One region of the Sphingobium sp. SCG-1 genome, then DNA from elsewhere that is predicted to be linked to it. Evidence: predicted binding sites of a transcription regulator. Region 1 holds the regulator's gene; each other region holds the start of a gene.

Region 1 (5,216 bases):
CGGGGAGGGTGAAGTAGCGGTTCGGCACTGACAGCGCATCCGGTCCCGAACACTCAATATATCAACTTCCTAAGTTGGCGTGAGGCGCAGGTCTCGTCGTTTTCTCTTTGACAGCGGCGAGGTCCTGCGCCTTAATCGCGTCATATTGCCCGCGATTCCCAATTGATCGATGCAAACTAGGGGGGTTCCATACCATGAATAAACAGGATCTAATCAGTGCCGTCGCCGATACCAGCGGCCTGAGCAGAAGCGATACCGTAAAAGCCGTCGAGGGAGTTTTTGAGGCAATCACCGGCGCCCTGAAGAGGGGTGATGAAGTTCGCCTGGTAGGGTTCGGCACATTTTCGGTCTCCAATCGCAAGGCTTCGACAGGACGTAATCCGCGCACGGGTGAAACGATGTCCATCAAAGCATCCACGCAACCTAAATTTCGAGCTGGTAAGGGCCTGAAGGACGCCGTTAACTAACGAGCAGGAATTCAGCCGTGCAATGTTATTCGCCACGGGAATAAGAAGGCGGGCTTCAAGGCCAAACGAACTAGTGCGTAAGCAAAGCTGTTATAAGCGCAGACTAGCGCCTTTATTTTTTGCTACTTTGCTTTGATATTTGCGGATTAATAAAAAGGTTGCTTGACGGTGAGGGGCGCTACGCCCTATGGGCCGTCTTCCCCGCAGTAAGCGGGTGTGGCGATCGTAGCTCAGTTGGTTAGAGCGCCGGTTTGTGGTACCGGAGGTCGTGGGTTCAAGACCCATCGGTCGCCCCATTTCGTTCGCGGCGAAGCGCACCTCCATCAATGGTTTTCCTATAGCTTTTTGCCCTCTGGCGATTTATTGCGCGATCTAGTAATTTTGTTACGAGGATCAAAATGGGCGCGGCTTGGGATCTACCAGACTTCGATGACCACGAGGGTGTCCACCTATTTCGTGACAAAGCTAGCGGCCTGACAGCGGTCATTGCGATCCATTCGACTGCGCTTGGACCAGGTGCTGGAGGCACCCGTTTTTGGCATTATCAGCACCGTACGGAAGCGATCACTGACGCTCTGCGATTGTCGCGAGGTATGAGCTACAAGAACGCTATGGCGGGCTTGCCGATGGGTGGCGCAAAGGGCGTCATTCTGGCCGATGCAGCCAAGACCAAGACTCCAGCAATGCTGGAGGCGTTCGGGCGCGCCGTGGACTCGCTGGGTGGTCGTTATGTGACGGCAGAAGACGTTGGCATTTCCGAGGTGGATATGACGGCAATTGCTCGTGGCACCAAGCATGTGTCTGGCCTTCCGGTGGGTGACGGACATGCAGGCGGCGATCCGGGGCCCTTTACCGCTTATGGCATCTATTTGGGTGTAAAGGCGGCTGTCCAACAAGGCTTGGGCAAGAGCGATATGAAGGGCATTCATGTCGCCATTCAGGGCGTGGGTAGCGTCGGCGGCGGTCTTGCCCATTACCTTGCCAGGGACGGAGCACGGCTTACGCTGGCGGACGTGAATCAGGATCGGGCCAGAGCGCTTGCGAACGAACTTGGCGGGGAGGCCGTGGAGGCTGACGCTATCATCGGCGTCAGAGCGGACGTATTTAGCCCCAACGCGCTCGGCGCCATTCTCAACGAGTACAGCATTCCCTTACTCAAGGCGGGCATCGTTGCGGGCGGCGCAAACAACCAACTCGCAACCCCGGCTGACGCTGAACGGCTGCATGGGCGCGGCATTCTATATGCGCCCGATTACGTCATCAATGCGGGCGGGATCATCAACGTCGCGCTGGAATATCTGGGGCAGGGCGACCGCGATGAAGTCAATGGTCGTATTGAACAAATTCCCGATCGTCTGCGTGCCATCTGGGCTGACAGTGCCGCCTCCAACCGGCCCGCAGCAGATGTTGCAGACGCCATGGCGCAAAAGCTGATCGGTCGCGCCTGACATGATGTCGGGCGCTTAAGCCTGCGGATCGACGCCGCTATTTATGGGAAAGCGGAAACCGCACGCGCTTTACGTTCGCGATTTCTCCGCTTTCCGCAAAGGCGCGAGGCGGTAAGTGAGCGTTGATGATGACCAGCGCCGGTCCCAATCGACAGGGGCGCTATTCCGGTCAGCCTAATTATACCGGCGCAGAAGACCCGCAAGTTTGCCCTGAACGCGAACTTGCCGCGCGTCGTAGATTTGCGGCTCATAAGCGCTGTTGGCGGGATCAAGACGAACACGCGGGCCGTCTTTACGGAAATATTTGAGAGTAGCTTCCGCGTCGTCAATTAACGCAACCACGATCTGCCCATCTCTCGCCACTTCAGTGCGCTGAATCAGCGCGAAGTCGCCGTCCAAAATGCCTGCTTCCACCATGGAGTCGCCGGAAACCTCAAGCGCGTAATGTTCACCGGAACCCAACAATGCGGCGGGCACGGAAAGCATGTTCTGACCTTCCATCGCCTCAATCGGTACGCCTGCCGCAATGCGCCCATGCAACGGAATTTCGATGACATCATTCGCTGCAATCGGAACCGAAGGCATGATCGCCCTCGCAGGCGTCTTTAGCGGAGATGCCAATGGAACAACCGCTGCAGCCCTCCGCAATTTATCGAGCCCCTCGGGAAGCTTTAAAACCTCCAAGGCGCGGGCACGATTAGGCAATCGCCTGATGAATCCGCGTTCTTCGAGCGCATTAATCAGCCGGTGAATTCCGGATTTAGATCGAAGGTCGAGTGCGTCCTTCATCTCCTCAAACGAAGGCGAGACGCCGCCTTCATCCAGGCGATTATGAATGAACGTGAGCAATTCCTGCTGCTTGGAAGTAAGCATCGTGACCTCATCCTGTAGAACGGATGAAGAACGTATAGGAAACACATTAGGTCAGGTCAAGCAGGTATGTGGGACTGCCTAAAGCGGAATGATGCTCACCGTCTCTCCAGGCATTGCGGCCGGTGAATGAGCCTTCCTGACGATCAGGCAATCGGCCTGCGCCAGAGCTTTTGTGGCGGCGCTGTCCTGCGCTGTCAGTGCGACGGCACCTTCTCGCGTAAGGCGAGCACGGAGATACTCGTCGCGATCGCCCGCAGACCCGAGTGGATTGGCCAGCGGCGCAGAACTGATGAATGGCAAAACTTGCGGATTTCCGAGCAAGTGGCGAATTAATGGTAGCACGAATAATGTTGCCGTCACATAGGCGGAAACCGGGTTTCCCGGTAGCCCCAAGAAAGCAGTTTCGCCTAACTTGCCTGCGATCAGAGGTTTCCCCGGCCGCATCCGGATTTTCCAGAAATCCAGCGTCCCACCCGCAGCCTCGAACGCCGGGCGAACAAGATCGTGGTCGCCGACCGAGGCTCCGCCGGTGGAGACGATCACGTCGGCATGTCGCGCACGATCAAACGCGGCGGTCATGGCGTCCAGATTATCAGCAACAATCCCGAGGTCTTCCACATCGCACGCGAGGGTTTGAAGCAGAGCCGACAACATGACGGTGTTCGATGACGGGATTTTACCAAGAGGGATTGGCGCGCCCGGAGCAACAAGTTCATTGCCGGTTGCAATGATCGAGACGCGCGGCTTGCGACGGACGGGAAGTGCTCCATGGCCGCCAAGCGCCGCCAGGCCAAGCTGGGCCGGCCCCAGCAAGCTTTTGGGTGAAAGCAACATATCGCCTTCGGTAAAATCGGAACCTCTGCGACGGACGTGAAGCCCAGGCAACAGGGGATCGCCAGCGGATTGCGACACGTAATCCTCAACCCGCGTTGCGTTTTCCTGTATCAGAATGCTGTCCGCGCCGGGGGGAACTGGTGCTCCGGTAAAGATGCGCGCGGCCTCTCCGGACACAAGCGGTGGCGGCAGTGGGCCTCCTGCAGCGCTCTCCTGTGTCACGCGCCATGGCCCGGCACCCGCGGCAACGGCATAGCCATCCATGGCGGACAAGTCGGCGAATGGCTGATCTCGGAGGGCCATCACATTGGCGGTCGTCCAACGTCCCACGCAATCGGCAAGCGGCGTCTGTTCTGTCGGCAGCATCTCTGTAAGTGCGAGAAGACGCGCTTGCGCTTCTTCGACCGGCAGCAGGCTCATTTCTTTATTTTAACCTTTGGCACAGGCCAGTCACCTGACTTGCCGCCTGTCTTAGATTGCAGGGATATGCCGCCAATCACCATGCCCTTGTCGAGCGCTTTGGCCATGTCATAGATGGTGAGCAGGGCCACCGACGCTGCCGTCAGCGCCTCCATCTCAACCCCAGTCTGCGCGGCGGTGCGCGCCGTGGCGGTCACGTCGACGCCGGTCGCGTCCAGCTTGAAGTCGATTGCGACGGCGCTCAGGGGCAGCGGGTGACAGAGCGGTATCAAATCCGATGTTTTCTTGGCCGCCATGATCCCGGCTACGCGCGCGACAGCCAAGACATCGCCTTTCTTGACAAGACCTTGAGCGACGGCATCGGCGGCTTCGGCGCTCATATCGATCCGGCCAGTGGCGACGGCTTCGCGCACCGTGACGGATTTCGCGGCGACATCGACCATGCGCGCTGCGCCATCCTCGTCCAGATGCGTAAGTCCGGTCATGCGTCGAGCAGCGCCCGTGTCGCCGCTTCGACGTCCGCCTGCCGCATCAGCGCTTCACCAATGAGGAAACAGCGGACCCCACGTTCTGCCATTGCATCAAGGTCGGCGCGTGTCGTGAGGCCGCTTTCCGCAACGAAGGTGCAGTCTGACGGGGCGCGGTCCACCAACTCGTAGGTCCGTGCGAAATCCACCGAGAAATCCCGCAGGTCGCGATTGTTGACTCCGATCAGCCGCGACTTCAGTTTCATCGCGCGCTCCAATTCCTGGGCGTCATGGACTTCGACGAGAGCATCCATCCCAAGCAAAAGAGCTGCGTCTTCGATCTCGGCCATCTGCGCGTCGTCCAGCGCGGCCACGATAATCAGGATTGCGTCCGCACCGATGGAGCGGCTTTCCAGCACCTGCCATGGGTCCACTATGAAATCCTTGCGTAGGACGGGCAAGGCACAGGCGGATCGCGCGGCCATGAGATAATCTTCATGCCCAGAAAAATAGGGCGCGTCGGTCAGTACGGAGAGGCAAGCCGCCCCGCCTGCTTCATAGGCAACGGCATGAGACGCGGGATCGAAGTCGGCGCGGATCAACCCCTTCGATGGACTGGCCTTTTTGACCTCCGCAATCAGGCCGTATCCGCGAGACTCGGCGGCATCGAGCGCGGCGCGAAACCCGCGCGGCGCACTCTGTTCGGC
Region 2 (5,216 bases), 2.1 Mb from region 1:
TTCAGCACAGCGCCCCATGGCGCGTTTCATTGCGATATCGTTTCCCATGTGATGACGGGTCTCATCCTCAAGGGCACCGGCGAGGCGCAGGATGCTCATGTCGCGTTCGATCAAGCGGCCGACCGCATCGAAAAGCAACTCCGCCGCTACATGCGCCGCCTGAAGGATCGCCATCTGCAAACCCAGGCGGCTGAGGAGCAGCGAACCAACGGTATCGACGCGTTGGCTTTCGATGGCGCCGGCTATACTGTGTTCGCCACGCCCGCAGAAGAAGACGAGCCGGAGGAAGCGCCGCTGATCGTTGCCGAAACCCGCGTCGACATTCCCGAAGCATCCGTTTCCGACGCTGTGATGATGCTCGATCTGCGCAACACCAATGCGCTGTTGTTCGTCAACGCAGGCACATCAGCGTACAACATGGTGTATCGTCGGCATGACGGTACGATCGGCTGGGTGGAACCTCGAACCTGATAGAGATCGGCGCTGGATAGCGCTCCCAAAGCCAATTTCATTGACGTTCCGGCCCCATAGCTCTATGGGGCCGGGCTTTGGTTCTGGCATTGCAGGATGGTCTGACATTCCAGTCCAGACACGCCGGATGACCGTTTAGGTACGACATGGCTCACTTTGACGACATATTGACGTCGGACGCACTGGCAATCGGCGTTTCGGTCAGCAGCAAAAAGCAACTGTTCCAGAAACTCGGCGAAATCGCAGCGGCCAACTATGGCATGGCTGCCGATGTCGTATTCGACCGGCTGACGGAGCGGGAGCGGCTGGGATCGACGGGCTTTGGCGGTGGCATCGGTATTCCCCATGCGAAAATCCCCGGTCTGGATCGGGTGCGTGGCATCGTGGTTCTTCTGGATACGCCATTGGGCTTCGACGCCGTGGACAATGCGCCAGTAGATGTGGTTTTCGCGCTCCTTTCACCGGTCGATAGCGGCGCGGAGCATCTCAAGACCCTCGCGCGCGTTTCCCGATATCTGCGCAATGAAACGCATATCTCGCGTATGCGCGGCGTCGGTTCACGTGAAGCCCTGTTCGCTCTGCTTTCGGGTAACGAGGCGCGTGACGCAGCCTGACGCGACTCCGCTGCCCAGTGGTGAAGCGGCGCACTTTCGGGCTTTGGAGCAACTCTACCGCTCAGCCCCTATCAACGGGCTGTTCCGGTCCGACCTTAGCATCCCCTCCGCCGGTCAATCGCATATCGACTTCGAAGTCGATGAAGGTGTCTATCATGCCGCCGGTGCCGTGCATGGCACGGTGTATTTCAAGATGCTGGACGACGCCGCCTTCTATGCCGCCAACAGCCTGGTTAGCGATCGCTTCCTTCTGACTACCAGCTTCAACCTGCTGTTCACGCGCCCGATTCATACAGGGAAATTGCGCGCAGAGGGCCGTTGGATCAGCGGCCGTCGCCGGGTGTATGTGGCCGAAGCCAGCCTGATCGACGCGGACGGCGAGGAAGTCGGACGCGGCACCGGCACCTTCATGCGTTCCCAATTCCCTTTGTCGTCGCTTCCCGGGTACCGCACCGCCACATGACGGCGCGACTCGCCGCACACATGTTGGTGAGTGCTCTGATCCGGCGCGTCCAAGACAGTGGCGGCTTTGCCAGCGTGCTCCACAAGGGCGATGCAATCAGCGGAACGATTCTGGTCCAGTGCCTCGACAAGGGCAAGGAAACCGGCCTTTTCGAGCGTATTTCAGACTATGCCGGAGGCTATCGGCTGGTTGCCTGCGGGCCGGATAAGGACGGCGGTCCGCACCTTGTCGCCGATTACATCGCTCGCCGCCGTCGCTCCGATCCCGACTTATGGTTAATAGAACTCGATATCGTGGATGCGGAACGGTTGGCCGTGGAAACGCTCTGCTGATCGTTGACTATGTGGAACGGCGCAGCCATAGGCCTGCCCACGCCAACGCGCAGGTTGCTGTGACTTCACTCAATGAGGGGGAAGACGGTAAACACGCAGACGGGGGGCGACCGGACGCAAGAAAAGCCCATCCATAAGGATACGGCGTCCTGGCCGACTCACCGCACTAACTTGAGTAGTGATGAGTTTCCGATTGAAGGCCGCGACATTGGCCGCATTTACTTTATCTGCGATCGCCGCCGTAAGCGCGAGCGACGCTTCCCAAGCCGCTGGATCGATTGAGACGCTTCCCGTCACCATCCCGGTTTCTTCCACTCCGCAGGCCGCAGGTGTAACCTTCGCAGCGCCGCGTGAAGTGGTTCAATCTACAACAGCATCAACGCCTCAGCCGGAAAAAGTTTCCGCATATGCAGATGATGCGCAGGAACAGCCCGCGACGTCGCTCGCCGCTCTGGTGGATGCCCAGCCCTTCCCCGCCGACATGACCGAAGATATGCGTTGCCTTGCGAGCGCCGTCTATTATGAGGCGAAGAGCGAAAGCCTCGCCGGTCAGCTCGCCGTCGCCCGCGTCATCATCAACCGTTCGCATTCGGGCCGTTTCGCCAGCAGCCTTTGCGGCGTCGTGCGCCAGCCGAGCCAGTTCAGCTTCGTTCGCGGTGGCAATGTGCCTCAGCCGCGCACGGACAGCGTCGATTGGCAGCAGGCAGTCGGCATTGCGCAGATCGCGCTGAACGATAGCTGGAAGAGCCAGGCTGAGGGCGCGTTGTTCTTCCACGCTCGCCGCGTTTCGCCGGGTTGGGGCAAGGCCCGTCTGGCATCGATCGACAATCACATTTTCTACCGCTGAGACTGGAGGCCCGCTCCGGGCCGACGAGCAGCAAAGATGATAAAGGCCGGCCCATACGGGTTCGGCCTTTTCTTTGTTCCTCTATTGTTCTAATATCATGCCATGTCACAGACGGTTTCCGATTGCTCCCCTCTTACTGACGGCACGGCTATGGCCGTCGCGCGTGGGGTGCTGCGCCTCTTCCAGCGCCACGATGTGTTCGGTGTGGTGGAAGCCCCGCTTCCCAATGGCCGTCGCGCCGATATCATGGCGATCGACCTGTCGGGGCATCTGGTCATTGTAGAGATAAAATGCAGCCGGGCGGACTTGCTCGGAGACGCGAAGTGGCCGGACTACTTCGATTATTGCGATCGCTACTTCTGGGCCGTGCCGGCCGGTTTTGACCTGACGCCATTCGATGGCGAGGCGCTTTGGCCCACGCGCACGGGGCTGATCGTTGCCGATCAATATGACGCGGAAATCCTGCGCCCCGCGCCTACAGAGCCGCTGCCCGCCGCTCGTCGCAAGGCGGAAACACTGCGCTTTGCGCGCCGGGCCGCTCGGCGGCTGACTGCACTTTCCGACCCGGACTACGCTGCCGAAATCGGCTTCTGATTATGTGTGGGTGCGCCCGAAATCGGGCGCGGGATCGTCCTGCCCCTGCTCAATAATCGACCGGCGGATGGCTCTGGTTCGCGTGAAAAGGTCGAACAGCGCATCACCGTCACCCCACCGTATCGCCCGCTGCAACATGGTCACGTCCTCGGTCAGCCGTTGCAGGATCTCAAGTACCGCCTCGCGATTGTTCAGGAACACGTCGCGCCACATTGTTGGATCTGACGCCGCGATGCGCGTGAAGTCGCGAAAGCCACCAGCGGAGAATTTGATAACTTCGCTTTGCGTCACGGTCTCCAGGTCCGAAGCCGTGCCGACGATCGAATAGGCGATCAGATGCGGCACGTGACTTGTCACCGCCAGCACCAGATCATGATGCTTGGGGGTCATGATCTCAACATTCGCGCCCAATGTCTCCCAGAAGCTGCGCATTCGGATGACGGCCGCTTCTTCTGTATGTTCTTCCGGCGTCAAAATGCACCAGCGGCCTCTGAACAAAGTGGCGAACCCGGACTCAGGTCCACTATACTCGGTTCCCGCAACCGGATGACCCGGAACGATAGTGGCGTGCGGCAGCACCTCGCGTAGCGCTGCGATCACGCTTTCCTTCGACCCGCCGACATCGCTGATAATCGCTTCGGAGGGCAATTCCTCAGCGATCTCCGCGGCGACCGCTCCCATGGCGCCTACTGGCACGCATAGGATCACGAGGTCTGCATCCGTAACCGAAGCGCCCGCCGTGTCGCTGACATCGTCGCACAGGTCGATCCGCCGCGCGATTTCCCGCACCTCGTCGTTCGCATCGTGGCCCGTCACACGGACGGTCGGCATCGTTGCCCTTATGCCGCGGGCAAGCGAGGAACCGATCAGACCCAGCCCGATAATGGTGACACGCGCGAACGGCAGCATCAGGCGGCTTCCGCCATCGTGCGCAGGATGCGCGCAATGTCACGTGTCTGCGCTTCGGTGCCGATGGTGATGCGCAGGGCGTCCGGAAGCCCCTGCCCCGGCAGCCAGCGCGTCGCATAACCCTCCGCCATCAACCCGTTCAGCGCCGCTTCGGCCGTCAGTCTGCCTTCGAACAGGATCAGCAGGAAGTTTGCCTTGCTCGGCACCACGCGCAGGCCATGATTGCTCATCGCCGCGATTTCTCCGGCAAGCCATTCACGCCATTGGCGGTTATGCGTACGGCTCGCTTGCACCCACTTATCGTCTCCGACAGCGGCGATCGCAGCCGCCTGCCCCGCCGTGGTCACATTGAATGGCGCGCGGATGCGGTGCAGCACGTCAACGACTTCACGCGTGGCATAGCCCCAGCCGATGCGTTCGGCGGCAAGGCCATGTATTTTGGAGAATGTGCGCGTGATAAATACGTTGGACGCCGTGCGCGCCAGGTCCAGCCCGCCGTCTTCCTCTTCCGGCTCCAGATATTCTGCATAGGCTTGATCCAGCACCAGCAGGATGTCGGATCGCAGTCCGGCATGCAGCCGCGCGATCTCCGCTGCCGACGTCATCGTTCCCGTCGGATTATTGGGATTGGCAAGAAACACCACGCGCGTCCGCTCCGTCACCGCCGCCAGCAGTGCGTCCACATCCGTCGCATAGTCCTTGTCCGGCGCAACGACCGGCGTCGCGCCCACGCGACGGGCCGCGATGTCGTAAACGGAAAAGCCGAAGCGGACGTACAGCACTTCGTCGCCCGGCCCGGCATAGGCACTGGCGGCGAGGTGCAGCAGCTCGTCCGACCCCGTGCCGTAAATGATCCGTGCGGGGTCCAGCCCGAACTTCGCGCCGATAGCCTCGCGCAACTTGGTCGCGCCGGGATCGGGATAGGTGGCGAGGTCCGCCGTCGCCGCAGCCAACGCCGCGCGCGTGTTCTCGCTGGTGCCGAGCGG
Region 3 (5,216 bases), 670 kb from region 1:
CTTTTTCGTAACAGCTAGGCGCATAGAGCACCTCTGTGAAAACGATCTTCATCAAAGGAGTATGTATTTAATGGCTGACCATGATCAGGCCGATCTCACAACGTTGACCGTCGACTTGCTGAGCGCCTATTTTGCGAACAACACCGTTCCCAGCGAGACGCTGTCTGACCTCATTCAGTCGACCTACTCTGCTCTTGCAGGCATTGATGCACCCGCCGCTGTGGAAGCTGAGGCACCAACGTTTACGCCTGCGGTCAGTCTGAGGAAGAGCCTAGCATCGCGCGATCACATCATCAGCATGATTGATGGCAAGGCCTATAAAACGCTCAAGCGTCACCTCGCGGCAAATGGGCTTTCACCGGCTGAGTATCGTGAGCGCTATAAGCTGCCGGCGAGCTATCCGATGGTCGCGCCTGCTTACTCCGAAGAACGCCGAGCGGTCGCTGCGAAGAATGGCCTTGGCGGCAGCAAGAAGCGGGCAGGGGTCATGGCTGAGGACGCCGCCCCGCTTGCAGTCGCATCCACCCCGCGGGCAGACGCGATTGAGGACGCTGCCGACATAGCGCCAGTGGCAGCGAACGAGCCTGCTATTGCTGACACCATTGCGGTGCCCAAGGCAGCGCGCAAAGTGCGTGCCGTCTCGGCAAAGCTTGGCCCTAAAGGCTCTGCGGCCAAGGCAGTAAAACCTACTCGGAAGTCAGAGGTCGATAGCGTGCGCGATAATGTCGCCGCTGCTGATCAAGACGTAGAACAGCCTGCCCAGACGGCAACGCCAACATCCTCTGCGTCCGACGCTCCGACCAAGCCTCGTCGCAAGCTTAAGATCAGAGCAGGCGAGCCCGCTCAACCTGAAAGCATGCTCGAGGAAGCTGCCAAAGCTAAGCCTTCGCCCAAGCCCAGGGAAGCGAAGGCTGGGAATACTGATCAAAGCACATCTTCGGATGCGCCAAAGCCGACTAAACGCGCATATAAGAAGCGCGTCAGCAAATCCGTTGAGGCGTAACTAGGCGCGCTAAGAAGATTCGCGATCGTATGGCAAGAGACGGCCGATGGGCGTCGTGCGTCTCTCGCCAAGTCAAACTCTATAACGGTTACAAGGGCGTCATTCCGGCCTAAGCCAGATCCAGGTTCCGCCAGTCAGGGCGGCTGCTACCGGTATGAGAAAAAAGGGCCAGGGCGCAAACAAGATACCGAGCAGGGCCGAGATGGCAAACGCTGCCGTCGCGGCGCGCTTTCCTCGGCGGCTGATTGCGCCATTACGCCGCCAGCGCTGGATATGTGGACCAAGATGCGGATGCTCCAGCAACTGCCGTTCGAGCCTGGGGCTGCTTCGAGCGAAGCAGAATGCCGCAAGAATGATGAATGGCACAGTGGGCAACAGCGGCAGAATCGCGCCTGCAATGCCAAGAGCAAGCGCGAGATAACCCGCGATCAGGTAAAGCCAGCGCATCATCGCCGGACAGCTATGACCAGCTTCCAGCTTCACGCAATCAGTAAGAATTGTCGTGATCTATGCTGCTCTGCTACGGCAACAGCGGATCATAAAGGGTATGGGCTTCTGGCCGCGACACATTTACCTCAGCAGGCTGATCCATTGCGGCGCGCTTCTCAGGCATGACACTCATCAGTTTTCATGCCGCCTCTTTTGCTGGTGTCGGCACTAGTGCATCATCGCCGGAAGATTTTCTCCATCGCTTTCCCTTTTGCAAGCTCGTCGATCATCTTGTCGAGATACCGGATTTCTCTCATCAGCGGGTCTTCGATGTCTTCAACCCGGACACCGCAGACCGTTCCCCTGATCAGCTTTCTCGAGGGATTCAATTGAGGTGCATGACCAAAGAAATCCTCGAAACTCGTTTTCTTCTCAAACTCTGCGTCAAGGCCTTGGCGGGTGTAGCCCGTCAGCCAACTAATGATCTCATCGACTTCAGCCTGAGTACGGCCTTTCTTCTCGGCCTTTGCTACATAATGCGGATAGATGCTGGCAAAGCTGATAGAGTAAATTCGGTGTTTCATTTCACGTTCTGTACGTCGGCTTTGAGACCCAGCAGGGGCATGACATCGACCCGTCGGATGAAAAACCGGTGCATACCCTGAAAGAGACTTCGTTGCACTCACAGGTGCTTCCCAGGCTTCGGTAGCTGGGTCACAATCCGTGCGCTGTTCGAACTAAGCGAAGTCTCCAGGCCGTGTAAAATATCGAGCGTACATAGCGTTCGTAATTGTGGTCTCCGACATCATACGTAGCCTTGGATCGAGATCTTAGCTGCCGACGTCAGTGTCCCCGATGCGCGTGTGCACTTGGCAATGGCGCTTTCATAATCACGTAGGTGCAACGAAATTTTCTAATCATCGCGCTTGACGAATCTCCAGCGAGATTGGAACATAAAGGGAACATGTGAGTCGATGCTGACAGATGCCAACCTTAGTTTTCTCTCCCGATCGGACGAGGTCCGACCAGATTGCTGCGCTCCGCGCGGAGCTAGAGAATGCGCGCGCGCTGCGAGGTCCAAACCTGCCCTTTGGGATCCCTGCTCTCGACGACAGACTCGCCGATAGCGGGTTGGATGGTGCCGGACTCCATGAGGTTGCGGCAGCGTCGGCCAGGCTGAACGATGATGCCGCCGCGACGCTGTTCATGGCCAGCATCGCCGCTCGCTTTGCCGCCGAGGCCGGCTTCACTGTGCTGTGGGCGCTCACGAAGTTCGATCTCTACGCGCCCGGCCTCGAACAGGCGGGGCTGGGGCCTGTCAAGATACTTTATGCTCAGGGCGGTAAGGATGCCGAGGTTCTGGCGCTTGCCGAGGATGGCCTGCGCGACGGCTCGCTCGCCTGCGTGATAGCCGAGGTAAAGTCCGCCGATCAGACGGCAACCCGCCGGCTGCAACTCGCAGCCTCGGACGGCAAGACCCCGATCCTTCTCTACCGGCGACACCGCTCACGTGACCGCTGTCCTTTGGAAACGCCATCATCGGCGATGACACGCTGGCGGATCGGCTGCGCGCCTTCGACACCCTTGCCCCATGCCGGACTGGGCCGGGCGCGCTGGGCGATCGAACTGGTCCGCCAGCGCAATGGCAATCCCTTCTCCCTCGAACTGGAGGCTTGCGATGCAACGGGTCGCCTCGCTCTGCCTGCCGCAGCTGCCCATAGAGCGGTTGCGGCGGTCGCAGCGTCCAGTCGCGCCGCCTGAGGGTCGCGCATTTTCTGCCGAGCCGCGTTTTCAAGCCGCGGTCGACGATGATCCCGGCGCTTGCTCTGTGCCGCGGGGCGGCGGCTGGCGGCCGGGTGCGCGCTGGGCGCGCGACGGCGCCCTGGGACGGCGCCCAAGCTCGGCGAACATCGATAGTCTGCCGGCCCATCAGCAGCCAAGGATGCGCGAGATGGGTCGGCGCAGCGAGGCCGCCGAACACCCGTTCAAGGCCATGGTGCCAGACGAAGGAGGGCCAGCCAGCGCGGTTGCATCCGTTGCTCCGTCATGGGCGTCCTTCTGGGGTCGACCGACAATCCTGATCGCGCGGATCGGGCAGCGCGATGTGGTCGCATCGGCCTGTCCTGTGGCGCTGGAGCTCGGCCTGCGTCCCGGCATGGCCGCCGCTCACGCCCGCGCGTTGGTGACGGATCTCGATGTCCATGATGCCGAGCCCGAAAAGGATCAGGCCTTCCTCGACAGCCTTGCGCTGCACGCGGTGGCGCGCTGGACGCCGACCGCGTGCCCTGCGCCGCCCGACGGTCTATGGCTCGATCTCTCGGGCACGACCCATCTGTTCGGCGGCGAGGCGCGCTTCTGCCGGCGTCTGTTGACCTTTCTGCGGCGGCTGGGTTTCACCGCGACGATCGCGATCGCCGGAACACCTGGCGCGGCGCATGCGCTCGCGCGATATGGCGGCGAGGCCATTACGATTCTTCCGTCGGGTGCCGAGGCGGAGGCGATCGCCGATCTGCCGCTCGCCGCGCTACGGCTTACGCCCGAAGCTCTCACCGCCGCCGGCCGCTTCGGCCTGGAACGGATCGCCGATCTATATCCGATGCCACGCGGCCCGCTCGCCAAGCGGCTCGGGCTGAAGACAGTCGAGCGGCTCGATCAGGCGCGCGGGAGCCTCGCCGAGCCGATCACGCCGGTTATTCCGTTCGAGGCGCCGATTGCCGAACGGCGACTGCTCGAGCCGATCGCGACGGCCGACGCGATCACCCACGTGATCGGCGATCTAGTCGATGATCTGGTCCATGTGCTGCAAGCGCGCAGTCTTGGGCTTCGGACGGCCATCCTCACATGTGTTGTCGTCGATGGCGGCGAACAGCGCGTCGCGATCGGGACCGCGCGCGCGACGCGCGAGCCCGCGCACCTCAAGCGGATGCTGGCCATGCGGGTCGAGCGGATCGATCCTGGTCTTGGCATAGAGGCGATGACGCTGGCCGCGCCGCGCGTCGAGCCGCTGGCGCCGGAAGCGCTGGACGCAGGCTTTGCTACCGAAGGCCGTGCACCCGATCTTGCGCCGCTGGTCGATCAGCTCGGTGGCCGTGTCGGCGAAGAGGCGCTTTTCCGGCTGACTGCCGTCGAGAGCGACGTTCCAGAGCGCGGCTTCTGCCGGGTAGATCCGCTGGCGGCGCCCGGAGGCTGGCCGGCCTGGAAGCGTCCGGCACGGCTGCTGCGCCGGCCTGAGATGCTCTCGAACGTCGTGGCGCTCCTGCCCGATCACCCGCCGCGCCGGTTCAGCTGGCGCGGTTCGGCCTACAAAATCGTAGCGGGCGATGGTCCCGAACGCATCCACGGCGAGTGGTGGCGCAGCCCCAAGGAGATGTGGGCGGTACGCGACTATTTTTGCGTCGAGGCAGAGGGCGGCTATCGCTTCTGGATTTTCCGCCGAGGCGATGGCGTCGAAGCACCCACAGGTGATCTCAGCTGGTACATGCATGGGCTGTTCGGCTGATGGCCTCCTATGTCGAACTTCAGGTGACGAGCCATTTCTCCTTCCTGCGCGGCGCGTCCTCGCCCGAGGAGCTGTTCGCCGCTGCCGCGCTGCTCGGCCACCAGACACTTGGCCTCGCCGATCGTGGCAGCGTTGCGGGCGTCGTACGTGGATGGGATGGCCAGAAGGCCACCCAGGTCCGTATGATCCCGGGCGCCCGTGTCGATCTGGTCGATGGACGATCATTGCTGCTATATCCGACCGATCGCGCTGCCTGGAGCCGGCTGACCCGGCTGCTCACGATCG
Region 4 (5,216 bases), 1.9 Mb from region 1:
GCTAAACAGCTATATCCAACAGGCAGGAAGGCGGCTTCCGACAAATACCATAGGGCATTAGGTGCCATCATCTCAGACCTGCTGCGGGCCACTAAGCATAATGTTGGCCGTTACAGCTATCGTCAGATGAGCGCTGGCAGCTTCACAGGTCACTACGTCGGATATCGCCCCTGCAAAGCTGCAATGGACCACCTGCGGGATGCAGGCTTGCTTGAGGTCCATACGGGGTACAAAGACCCGCGTAATATCCATAGAAAGGGTATGGCAACCCGGATGAGGGCCACATCCGCCTTATATGAGCTTGTAGTATCGCACGGTATCGAGCCTGCAAAGTGGGCGGAACATTTTGCAGTTGATCGATCCGTAAAAGCAGCTTCGCCAGTCGTGCTGAAATCCAGCAAGGTCAAGAAATGGGGGAACGTTGCCGTCGATGGTGAGGCCATGCACTTCGATCCGACCTTGCCGCCCGTTGATGCATTCATAGCGGAGGTAAACGCCTTCAACGCCTATATGGCTCGACAGATAATAGCTTCGCCGAAAATTGATGATGCTGAGCTAAATGCCCCATTTCAACGGATATTTAGCCAAGGCGATCTGCCCAACTATGGCTGGGATAGAGGGGGACGGCTATATATCTTGGGGGGCGGTTATCAGCAGGCTTCCAAGGAGGATCGCTTTACTATCACAATCAATGGGGAGCCGACGGCAGATGTCGATTTCAGCGCAAGCCATCTCACCATTCTTCATGCCCTGCACAAGGTGGCTTTCAACCCTGCGGACGCCTACACCATCGATGGGCTTCCCCGTGATTTGATCAAGGCTTGGGTCACCGCAACATTGGGGCATCATCAATTTCACAGGCGCTGGCCCGAAGAGGCGAAGGCCAATCTGCTTAAGAAGCGTGGGATCGATACTGGCCTGTACCCGATTAAGTCTGTTGAAAAGGCTGTCTTGGACAGGCACCCGCTTTTGAACGACTGGCCTAACAGTGAAATCCGATGGGGAATTCTACAATATCTGGAAAGCTGCGTTATCGTTGAATGTGTAAGTCGGCTGGCTATGGAATATGATGTTCCAGTGTTGCCCATGCATGACTCAATAATCATTCCGATATCAAAATCAGATCTCGCCGTAAAACTTATGACCACAGAATTCGTCCATCGATTGAAAGCAAAGCCAAGCGTAAAGACCAGTTAGCCGGAATAACCATCAGCGATTTTACTATGTATTATTTAAATTCGTTCTAAGCCCTATACAGAGATTTTATAGATTTTGGCAGGTTGACTAGCGGATAAGCTATAATCACTCCGTATGAGCCTCTGAGGGCATTTTAGAGGCATTCGCGCTGCTCATCCCAGATTTAGTCCCCGATTTCTCATCTTAGAGCATTTGGAGCAACTTAGTGCAAATCGTCTAAATGCCGTTCAACGGAATTTCCTCGACATCTTCAAGAGGAGCATATTCATCCTGAACGCTCAATACGCCGCCTCTTTCATTGGCGCGTTTCATGGCATCGATAATGCACTTGTGCTCAGCACCGGTGTCCCAAAAATGCCATTCCAGCTTATCGCATGGAGACAAGGCATCATAATATCCACGGAATATGAACAGGGCGATCACTGTTAGCAACACTGTCACCACAGACGCGAACCCAACTATAATCTTCTGATTGGTCATTCAAAGCCCCCAAGATCAGGTTGGAGGCGTTGCCCGGCCCAAGCCGGGTGTTCAGAACCTTGCACACAGCACAAGGCGTCGCCACCTTTAGACGAACCTTGGACATGCGTGACGACCACCCGGCCAAGAATGTCTTGACCGGCCTGTGTGCTGTTGGGGTTCTGACGCCCCACAATCCGGGACTCACCGGACTGCTCTTTGTCCTTCGCAAAATGAATTGAAGTGGGCAACGCATTTTATCAGGCTGACCATCTGCCAGAGCCGCCGTAATCCCTCTTGCCTCAATGTTCTTTGTTTGTTCTATATAAGGCATGGAAAGAATCAGTGCTCCCGTCATCGCCTCAGCGATTCTAACCGCGCCAGCATGGGCCATCGTCGGACTAACTATGCAGGATGATCAGATGCGCGAAGCGTCTGCGGAAACTTTGGCTGAAACCATCGTAGAAACGTTGAATAAGCCTGTTCCTGAACATGACCCGGCGCAACTTGTGTTGCCGATCTGATGTATCGTGGGCCGTGCCGATGAGAGTGCGACCTACTGCATAACAACGGTATGGGATTTGTATTCTAAACGGCTTTAGGGGATATTAATATGAGGGTTTTTCTTAGTCATCAGTTTGATGATAAGCCAGTGGTAGAGCCGATTGCTATCGCCTTGAGGGATAAGCTGGGTGCAACAAACGTGTTCTATGATGCTTGGAGCATCAAACCGGGCGAAGGAATTATAGAAAAGATGAACGAGGGTATGACGGCCCCCGACTTTGTCTTCTTCTTCGTCTCTGCCAAGAGCCTAGCCAGTGGGATGGTCAAACTGGAATGGCACAACGCTTTATATCAAGCTGCGAACGGGCAAACGCAGCTAATCCCGGTTAGGGTCGATGGTGTAGCAATGCCAGCCCTCCTGATGCAAAGCGTATACATCGATTTGCACAACATTGGCATCCCTGCGGCACAGCAGCAGATATTGCAGATAGTGACAGGTTCTGATGATTTCCGACCGAAGCATGCCGAGTTCTCGAACCTCACCGCAGCTGTATCTAAGATTTCGGCCCATCACTTTGAAATAACGGTGATAGCATCTCATCTCAGTGAACACGCTCCCACCATCGTCATGGTAACGAACAATACAACAGATGAGGGGCGACTGTGGATAAAAGGTTGCGGAGGCGTAACATCTAGTAATTACATTTTTCCATCAACGCTGGGCAAGACGTTAAATGGGTTTACGGCTGGGCCAATCGCTGGCGATGTAATCAAACCCAAATTTCCAAGAATCTATGAGCTGCGATCCTCTTCAAAGCCGCTTGAATTGGTTGCGGTCGTTCAACAGATTGAGCCTACTCAGTTCAAGCCACTTCCGACAACGGGTCTCTAGACGACCGGCTTTGACCACCACGAACTTTAGATCAGAGTTGTGCTAGAGATTACGATGGAACCTGTGATGATCAAACAGCAGGCTCCGTTTCCACCTTCTTCGCCCGAACCTTACGTTTCGGCTTTTCCGCTAACACTGGTTCAGCAGCCCGCTTCCTGCCCAAGCCGATCTTAACGGCCAAATCCTTGCGTTGTTGGGCATAATTGGGAGCCACCATCGGGTAGCTGGCATCCAATCCCCACTTGGCCCGGTAGTCAGCAGGCGTCATCTGGTAATGCGTCATCAGATGGCGTTTCAGCATCTTCAACTTCTTACCGTCTTCAAGGCAGATGATATAATCCGGCTTGATAGAGGATCGTACAGATACAGCCGGTTGAAGGGGTCCTTCAACAGGAGCAACGGGCGTGCTCAAGCCAGACAACGCTCCATGCACATTGGCGATCAAGCTGGCTATGTCAGACACGGCAACACTGTTATTGCTGACGTGGGCTGAAACAATATCGGCAGTTAGGGTGGCCAGCATTTCGTTTGGACTGTTGTTCGCTGCGTCTATCATTGTTGCAATCCCATCTTTATAATTCTAGCCTGATAGCACAACCTTTCCACTTCTCACATGTGAGGTCATCTAAAATATCTACTCAAAATTAGAAGCGGCTAGGAGTCGCATTTTGGGTATATTTCTAGGACTTCGGCATCTCTATAGTAGATGTCGCCTGATCAACCTGATGTAATCAGACAAATATTCGTGAATTATAATATCGACATAGCTTGTCGCTTGCCGGAAATATATTTAAGGGCGTTTTAAGCCTTGTGCAGCGCGTTTATTGTTTAAGGCATACATTTTGCCAAAATCTGTTCTTTGCTCTGCAAGGCACATCTACGGGGCTTGTAGGGTATATCTGCGGATAAGATGCCAGTCGCGGGCTTCCTTCACCGCCACTTGACGCCTAAGAAGGCCTTTCCGCTAAGTCGGCAAGACAGAAAGCACCTGCGGTATCAGATTATTGGCTTAGGTCGGTCAAGCGGAAGCGCCTTGGCTTATAATTTACAGCCTTTAATGCAGAACCGGAGTTCCCTAGGCTGGGAATGTGTCATATCCCCGTGCATATTAGCCGTTGAGGGAATACGATATGATCGCAAGCGGACACATAGCGCTTTATCGAGACGCCCAAGCAGGCTCTATCCGCCAAAAGCTTGCCTTTAGCAGGGCAGAGCAAGACAAACTGCGCCAGCAAAATCAGCAGTTAGACGCGGAACAGAGGCTGTTGGAGGAGGCGCTTTCTAGAGCCAAGAATATGCCAGCGCGAACGGATATATGCCCTAGATGCTTGATATGGATCGGTCGGGAAATCCCGCTATCGCCTGTACCTGTTCCTGCTGGTGAAGATGATGAGGTTGACTATTTCACCTGCTCAGAGCGGTGCGGCTTCGATAATTTGCCGTGATAAGCCTCGCCCGCGAAATTGACTCTCATTGGCAAGCATGAATGGGTCACCCGCTGACCTTCCATTCGGAGATAACTAATTCATGCCACAGACTGACCAGAACGCTTTAGATGCTGGTAATAGATTGCAACGGGCTTTAGACGGGATATTTGCTCTTGAGGCAGCGATGCAGTTAGCTGCTGATCCGCGTGCACGCGATCTTTTTCCAATAGTAGAACAAGGACAGAATGTTCCGATTGGAAGGATTCCGACAAAATTTGACGGGGATCACCAATATCATTTTGCCCATTTTGTTGAACAAGCTTCGCTTGAGCCATCTCGAACCCGAATATTGCGCTTCTGGTCTTCTCAGTTACTGTTAATTGCGGGCGATTTGCTTCAAGAGTATCGTTACTTTGACAGGGCACCAGAGCTTGAACTAATACGCCATTTAAGAAATGCTGTTGCACATGGCGACCGCTTTGAAATCCGTGATCCTGCTAAGCTTGTTCGACATCCCGCGAAGCTGGTTACACAATACCTTCCGACTTCTACCGATTTTGAGATCACTCCATCACTTCATGGTAGTCCTCTTTATGATTTCGTTGATCGAGGCGATGTGGTTGCGGTGATCATGTCGGCGAGCATGTATCTGCTTCGCGTCGGGAATGGGACAAACCCCCGCGTGATTTGAAAAGGGCAATAGTATCCTTCGTTAGTGATCAACGAACTGAGAAGCT

The links. Region 1 encodes LexA, which represses DNA repair genes until DNA is damaged. Its sites were predicted from a motif close to GTTCCNCNCTTGTTCT; they were not measured.
Region 2: C1T17_RS01395 (MmcB family DNA repair protein) is a predicted target of LexA. The motif match lies at 2,803-2,818, and genes of this name have one in related genera.
Region 3: C1T17_RS13805 (protein ImuA) is a predicted target of LexA. The motif match lies at 2,381-2,396, and genes of this name have one in related genera.
Region 4: C1T17_RS02305 (DUF6771 family protein) is a predicted target of LexA. The motif match lies at 1,964-1,979, and genes of this name have one in related genera.

What each region holds. Positions count from the first base shown of each region.
Region 1 is NZ_CP026372.1:2,365,060-2,370,275, forward strand. It holds gene lon (endopeptidase La) at 1-31, shown strand, start outside; gene C1T17_RS10825 (HU family DNA-binding protein) at 195-467, shown strand; tRNA gene C1T17_RS10830 (tRNA-His) at 687-763, shown strand; gene C1T17_RS10835 (Glu/Leu/Phe/Val family dehydrogenase) at 866-1,915, shown strand; gene lexA (transcriptional repressor LexA) at 2,090-2,788, opposite strand; gene glp (gephyrin-like molybdotransferase Glp) at 2,867-4,042, opposite strand; gene moaC (cyclic pyranopterin monophosphate synthase MoaC) at 4,039-4,527, opposite strand; gene trpC (indole-3-glycerol phosphate synthase TrpC) at 4,524-5,216, opposite strand, start outside.
Region 2 is NZ_CP026372.1:286,792-292,007, forward strand. It holds gene hpf (ribosome hibernation-promoting factor, HPF/YfiA family) at 1-471, shown strand, start outside; gene C1T17_RS01375 (PTS sugar transporter subunit IIA) at 618-1,085, shown strand; gene C1T17_RS01380 (PaaI family thioesterase) at 994-1,548, shown strand; gene C1T17_RS01385 (DUF1491 family protein) at 1,569-1,880, shown strand; gene C1T17_RS01390 (cell wall hydrolase) at 2,062-2,727, shown strand; gene C1T17_RS01395 (MmcB family DNA repair protein) at 2,830-3,321, shown strand; gene C1T17_RS01400 (prephenate/arogenate dehydrogenase family protein) at 3,322-4,230, opposite strand; gene hisC (histidinol-phosphate transaminase) at 4,230-5,216, opposite strand, start outside.
Region 3 is NZ_CP026372.1:3,031,235-3,036,450, reverse strand. It holds gene C1T17_RS13820 (MucR family transcriptional regulator) at 71-1,003, shown strand; gene C1T17_RS13815 (YbaN family protein) at 1,103-1,453, opposite strand; gene C1T17_RS13810 (DUF2200 domain-containing protein) at 1,669-2,118, opposite strand; gene C1T17_RS13805 (protein ImuA) at 2,564-3,193, shown strand; gene C1T17_RS13800 (DUF6504 family protein) at 3,384-4,931, shown strand; gene C1T17_RS13795 (error-prone DNA polymerase) at 4,931-5,216, shown strand, end outside.
Region 4 is NZ_CP026372.1:508,371-513,586, reverse strand. It holds gene C1T17_RS02315 (hypothetical protein) at 1-1,197, shown strand, start outside; gene C1T17_RS02310 (hypothetical protein) at 1,414-1,677, opposite strand; gene C1T17_RS02305 (DUF6771 family protein) at 1,989-2,180, shown strand; gene C1T17_RS02300 (toll/interleukin-1 receptor domain-containing protein) at 2,270-3,052, shown strand; gene C1T17_RS02295 (MucR family transcriptional regulator) at 3,123-3,608, opposite strand; gene C1T17_RS20920 (hypothetical protein) at 4,580-5,170, shown strand.